DNA from 2 places in the Ruania alkalisoli genome. Region 1 is predicted to be linked to the other one. Evidence: riboswitches for the same ligand, from Rfam matches in the RefSeq annotation. Region 1 holds a riboswitch; the other holds the start of a gene.
The links. A riboswitch is a leader RNA that binds a small molecule or an ion and turns the genes downstream of it on or off. The one in region 1 is predicted to bind S-adenosylmethionine.
Positions count from the first base shown of each region.

Region 2: it holds a riboswitch for S-adenosylmethionine, as region 1 does, so the genes downstream of both, IM660_RS02900 (DUF1737 domain-containing protein) here and IM660_RS01750 (methylenetetrahydrofolate reductase) in region 1, are expected to answer to the same signal.

Region 1 covers NZ_CP063169.1:393,094-396,296, reverse strand. Annotated here, with positions in the region: gene metE (5-methyltetrahydropteroyltriglutamate--homocysteine S-methyltransferase) at 1-117, opposite strand, end outside; gene IM660_RS01750 (methylenetetrahydrofolate reductase) at 284-1,192, opposite strand; SAM riboswitch class I at 1,260-1,362, opposite strand; gene IM660_RS01745 (enoyl-CoA hydratase/isomerase family protein) at 1,619-2,713, shown strand; gene IM660_RS01740 (cation:proton antiporter) at 2,669-3,203, opposite strand, start outside.
Region 2 covers NZ_CP063169.1:704,145-707,347, forward strand. Annotated here, with positions in the region: gene IM660_RS02895 (hypothetical protein) at 1-1,025, opposite strand, end outside; SAM riboswitch class I at 1,171-1,257, shown strand; gene IM660_RS02900 (DUF1737 domain-containing protein) at 1,263-1,499, shown strand; gene IM660_RS02905 (rhodanese-like domain-containing protein) at 1,496-1,915, shown strand; gene IM660_RS02910 (O-succinylhomoserine sulfhydrylase) at 1,932-3,155, shown strand.

The DNA of each region.
Region 1 (3,203 bases):
GGTGGTGGTGCCGGACCAGAACGACTCGAGCGCCCGCTTGAGCTCGCGGCGCGGGCCGATGCGGGGGTAGCCGAGGATCGTGGCGGCGGGGAACGTGGGGTGGGTGGGCTGGGACATGGATCCTCCGGTGGGGTTGGCATCCCGGGGGCCGAACGCTGAGTTGCTCGGCATTCGAGGCTTGGAAGCCGAGCAACCCAGCGTTCGCCGCCGGGCGTGGGTGGGGTGTGATGGGTGTGACGGATCACCGATCAGCCGTGGAGCCGACCGGTCAGGGGGGTTTGTCTCAGCGCAGACCGGACTCGCGTAGCAGGTCGAGCACTGCTCGCGAGGAGTTGAAGGTGTAGAAGTGGATGCCCGGCGCACCGGTCTCCACGACCTCGTGCACGAGACGGACACTGGCGGCGAGACCGCGCTGGTAGGCCTCGTCCTTGTCGGCGGCTGAGTCCAGATGGTCGAGCAGGTCGGGTGGCACGGGCACACCGGTCAGCTCGACCATCCGGCGCAGCCGGTTCGGGTCGGTGAGCGGGAGCACACCGGGAACGATCGGGATATGCACCCCGGCGGCGCGGGCCTGGCGCACCAGCTCGGCGTAGTGGCGCGCGTCGTAGAAGAGCTGGGTGATCGCGAAGTCCGCCCCCGCGGCCTGCTTCTCGAGCAGCGCCGCGACGTCGTCCCGGGCGATCATGGGCGTGCCGTCGTCGGCGTAGGCGCCACCCGGATAGGTGGCCACGCTGATGCTGACCTCGTCTCCCTCGTCGCCGAGGTGCTCGCGAGCGGTCTGACGCAGCAGGTGGACCAGCTCGCTGGCGCGCGTCAGGCCCTGCGGGTGCGGCTGCCAGTCGGGCTCCCCAGCGGGCGGGTCGCCCCGGAGCGCGAGGAAGTCCCGTACCCCTGCTTCGAGCAGCGTGGCGACATACTCGGACAGGTCCTCGGCACTGGCCCCCACACACGTCAGGTGCGCGAGCGGCGTGACCGGGGTGTCGTCGAGAACGCGGCAGATCAATTCCCGGGACGTGGTCCTGGTGGAGCCCGAGGCACCGTAGGTGATCGAGAAGTAGTCCGGGATCTGGCTGGCGAGCGCGCCGATGGTGCGGCCGATCGTCTCCCGCCCGCGCGGGGTGCGCGGCGGGTAGAGCTCGAACGAGACACTGGGCGTGGCCCGCGGGCTGCGGTAAAGAGTGGCGGTGGTCATGTCCGGTCACCGCCGGTCGGGTATGGCGTGCGCGCCACGGAACGGAAACACTGTGCCTGCATCGATAACTCCATCGAACCTGGCTGTAGCACCCTTCCCCGCGGGAGGCTTCCGTTGAGGGGTTGCTGCGGCGTCGTCGAGCCAGGACTCTCAGCCGCTCTGGATGGTGTGCGTTTGATGCTACCGGTCTCGTTCTCCGTCTCCACCGCGTATCACCGACTGAGATCACGAGTCCATACGGGTCCGACCTCACAGGCGGGGAACCTCCGAAATTCAACGTCGATCTGGTCGTTGAGCCAACCCGGCGCAACCGCCAGATTGACGCGCAATTTCCGGCCCTCCGGAGTTCACACGTCGATACGGTGGTGATGCGGCCATCCGAACCGCCAGATCGACGTCGGATTCCGCGCGGGAAAGGAGCACGCCATGGCCACCAGCAACGCCGGCCCCGCGGAGCGCGACCTCACCTGGGCCCCGGCAGGCGAGCACGTACTGGTCGCCCGGCAGGGCGCTCTGGGCCGGATCCGGTTGAACCGGCCGCGAGCGATCAACGCGCTCACTCTCGAGATGGTGACGGCCATGACGGCGCAGCTGCGCCGCTGGGCCGCGGAAGGATCCGTGCAGGCTGTCGCGCTGGATGGTGCCGGGGAGCGCGGCCTGTGCGCCGGGGGTGACGTGCGCGCCATACACGACGGGCTGTTGGCCGGCCATCGGTACGGCGACACCGAGCGGGCAGCAGGCGTCGATCGGGCGGTGGAGTTCTGGCGCGCCGAGTACAAGCTGGATCAACTCATTGCCGAGGCCGAGCTCCCGGTGGTGGCGTTCATGGACGGTGTGACGATGGGCGGGGGAATCGGTCTCGCCGGGCATGCCTCGCTCCGCCTGGTCACGCCACGCACGCAAGTGGCCATGCCGGAGACGGGGATCGGGTTCTTCCCCGACGTCGGGGCGCTCTTCCCGCTGTCGCGGGCCCCTGGTGAGCTCGGCACCTACCTCGCCCTGACCGGGGTGAGCATCACGGGATCGGACGCGATCGCCGTCGGGCTGGCCGACGCGATGATCGAGACCGGCGCCTGGGAGGACCTGTGCGCGCACTGGGCCACGGGTGCGCCGCTGTCGGTGCTGATCGGACCGTCACGGCCAGAGCCTCATAGCGACCTGGCTGCTCAGCGACCGTGGATCGACGCCAGTTTCGAGGGCGAGGACGCGGCCACGATCGAATCCCGCCTGGACGCCCGGCAGGAGCCGGAGGCCCAGAGCGCCGCCGCCACCTTGCGTTCCCGCTGCCCGTTCTCCGTGGCCGTGGCCCTGGCAGCGATCAGGCGTGCTGCCCAGCTCCCGACCGTGGCGGACGTCCTGGCGCAGGATCTCCGGCTCGGGACGGCTTTCATGAACGGCGCCCCCGCCCAGGACTTCATCGAAGGGGTGCGAGCTGTGCTGGTGGATCGTGATCAGAGACCGCGGTGGCGGCACGACTCACTCGCGGCGGTGGACCGGAGCGAGGTGTTGGCCCTGTTCTGAGCCGCCGAGCGCACCGGCCACCAACGGCATCACCAACACGCTCACTGCCCCGGCCGCCACGAGTAAAGACGCCACGTCAGCCGGCATGGCCTCAGCGGAGACGGCCACCTGGGTGACTGCCACGATGATTGGCAGACTCGTCGCCGAGTAGAGACCCACCTGGGCCGCCTCACGAGTACCGAGGCGGTCTGCACCAACGAACCGCTCACCGAGGAACACCGGCAGCCCGCGCACCAGCAGCAACGCGACCACCAGGATCGCGAGCAGGCCCGGCGCTCCCGCGACCGCACCCGGATCGATCGCCATCCCCGAGGTCACGAAGAACACCGGGATCAGGAAGCCGTACCCGAAGCCCTCCAACTTGCGCTCCAGAGCCTCATCGCCACTGGGCAGCACCCGCCGCAGGATGAATCCGGCGGCAAACGCCCCGAGGATGATGTCCAGCTGCAGTACTGCGGCCACGGCGAGCAGGGCCGCGAGCAGCAGCATG
Region 2 (3,203 bases), 310 kb from region 1:
GCCGTGCTGCCCGGCTCGGACAGGTCCACAGCCACCACGGTGCGCTCCTCCGGGGCGCCGGCGGGCGGATCGTCGGCGCCGAGCTGCACGTGGAACGGGCCTTCCGGGAGCGCCTCGCGCTCGACCGCCACCACGTAGGCGTGCGGGTTCGCATCCTCGGTGCATGCTTGGGGTGAGCCCGGGATCACGATGTCAGCGTGCAGCACCCGGCCGGTGACCACGACATCATCGAGCCGGACCGGGCAGCTGGAGCCGTACAGGGCACCGAACCACACCACGATCTCGGTCTCCAGATCGACCTCCGGGGGCGCTCCCGCGACCCCGGCGCGTTCCCACAGGTCCGCGTACTGGTCGGCCGTCGTGGCCACCCCGGTGCGGAAGGTCTCGCCGGTCAAGTCCTCCCCGAGCAGACGCCACTGCTCGCCGGCGGTGGGCTGCTCCCCGGGCTCGACGACGTCCTGCTCCTCAGGTCCCGAGACGCAGATCGGCTCCCCGGCGAACTGATCCATGGCCTGCAGGTTCTCCTCGGAGAGCACCGTCAGATCCACCGTGACCACGCCACGGTCGGGGGCCGTGCCGATCCCGGCGATCACACCCTCGGGGGTCTCCTCCTGCACCCGCGCGGCGAGCTCGGCCAGCTGGTCCTGGGTGTGCAGCGCCTCGACGACGGCGATTCCCTCGCCGGGGAACTCGGTCTCGATCTCCGCGCGGAGCTCGGCGACGTCCTGCGTGAATGCCACGGCCACCCAGCCGTTGTGCTCCCGGTCGATCCAGATCCCCGCGTACCCGGGCTGTTGCTGCGCCCAGGTCTGCACGTCCTCCACCGGCTGATCGTTGCCCACGTACACCGGCTCGTCCCGGTAGGTCTCATCAGGCGCGCGCAGCGTGGTGACGTCTGCGCACGCGATGATGCTGTCGTCGACCGGCGGCGCACCGGGCGCGGACGGCTCAGCCGTGCCGCAGGCGGCCAGACCGGCGATGGTCACGATCGTCAGTCCGATTCCGAGACGCTTCGGGTTGCGCATCTGCCCCCACTTTCCGGGTTCACCACGATCATGTCCCGCGAACCGCTCGTGTTGCACCCGGCTCCAGCCTAGCCGCGATGTCCGAGGCGTGGGCAGGGACCACCAGTGACATGACAGCCCAGGCTCTGCGGTCCTACGATGCACGAGACCATCCAGAGCAGCTGAGAGATCTGGCTCGACGACGCTGCAGCAACCTCGCCCACGAAGGTGCTACCGCCAGAACCGATGGAGGAGTGCATGTCCGAGCAACTGTCCCACCCGGCCACCGCGGGCCCACCCGGTCACCGCTACCGATTGCTCACCGGCCCCGACGACGCCGCCTTCTGCGAGCGGGTCAGTGCGGCACTCGCCGAGGGTTACCTGCTGCACGGGTCGCCATCGGTGACCTTCGACGGCTCCCGTGTGATCGCGGCCCAGGCGGTGCTGTGGCCCTCTGACCCCGAAAGCCCGACCGTGGAGGTGCGGCCCCTATGAGTTATGCAGGTGACCTGAACCCGAAGGACGCGTGGGCGTTCCTGGCCGAGCACGCCGACGCCGCCCTGGTGGACGTGCGCACCCAGGCCGAGTGGTCCTTCGTCGGGGTTCCCCGGACCGACGAGATCGACCGCCCGACCCTGCTGATCGAGTGGAACACCTTCCCGAACGGCTCGCGCAACCCTGCCTTCCTCGACCAGCTGCGTCAGGCCGGGTACGAGGCCGGCGACGGCAAGCCGCTGGTGTTCATCTGCCGCAGCGGGCAGCGTTCGATCGCCGCCGCGGAGGCGGCCACGGCGGCCGGGTACGGGCCCGCGTACAACGTCAGCGACGGGTTCGAGGGGCCGACGGACACCGAGGGCCACCGCGGTCAGGTCGGGTGGCGCGCGGACGGCCTGCCGTGGACGCAGAGCTGAATAGGTTCGTCGACCAGTGAGCGATCCGCGTCCCCAGTCCAGCCTGCCCGACGGCCTCGGCCCGGCCACGCTCGCCGTGCGCGGCGGGCAGCAGCGCACCGAGTTCCGCGAGACCTCCGAGCCGCTGTTCCTCACCCAGGGCTACACCTACGACCGTGCCGCCGACGCCGAGGCCGCCTTCAAGGGTGAGGCCGACCGGTTCATCTACTCCCGCTACGGAAATCCCACGGTTTCGGCCTTCGAGGAGCGGCTGCGGTTGCTCGAGGGTTCCGAGGCGTGCTTCTCGACGGCGACCGGTATGTCTGCGGTGTTCACCTCCTTGGCTGCTCTGGTCGCCTCGGGTAGCCGGATCGTGGCCGGCAACGCGCTCTTCGGCTCCACCTTCGTGGTGCTGGACGACATCCTCGGCAAGTGGGGCGTGCAGGTCGACTACGTCAACGCCCACCGGATCTCCGAATGGGAGGAGGCGCTCGCCACCCCGGCCGACGTGGTGCTCTTCGAGACGCCCTCGAACCCGATGCAGGACATCGTCGATGTGCGCGCTGTCTGCGAGTTGGCGCATCGGGCCGGTGCGACGGTCATTCTCGACAACGTCTTCGCCACGCCGATCCTGCAGAAGCCGCATGAGCTGGGTGTGGATGTGGTGGTGTACTCGGCTACCAAGCACATCGACGGCCAGGGCCGGGTTCTCGGCGGGGCGATCCTCGGCAGCCGGGATTACATCGAGGGCCCGGTCAAGCAGATGATCCGCAACACCGGTCCGAGCCTGAGCCCGTTCAACGCCTGGGTGCTGCTCAAGGGCCTGGAGACGCTGGCGGTGCGGGTACGGGCGCAGACCGCCGCAGCACTGGAGCTGGCGACCTGGCTGGAGTCGCAGCAGGGAGTGCGAGGGGTGCGCTACCCGTTCCTGGACTCCCACCCGCAGGCTGAGCTGGCGCGAGCCCAGATGACCGGTGGGGGCACGGTGGTGACGATCGACCTGGACGTCGACGGCTCCCCGGAACAGATCAAGGAGCGCACCTTCGCGTTCCTGGACTCCCTGCAGCTGGTGGACATCTCCAACAACCTCGGTGATGCGAAATCGCTCATCACCCACCCGGCCACCACGACCCACTCGAAGATCGCACGGGAGAAGCGCTACGCCGTCGGGATCACCGACTCCACCGTGCGCCTCTCGGTGGGCCTGGAGGACGTCGCGGACCTGCAGGCCGATCTCACCCGGGCGCTTCGCACCCTCTGAAATCACACGTCGATCTGGCGGCTGTGGCGGCGGTGCGAGCAGCCAATT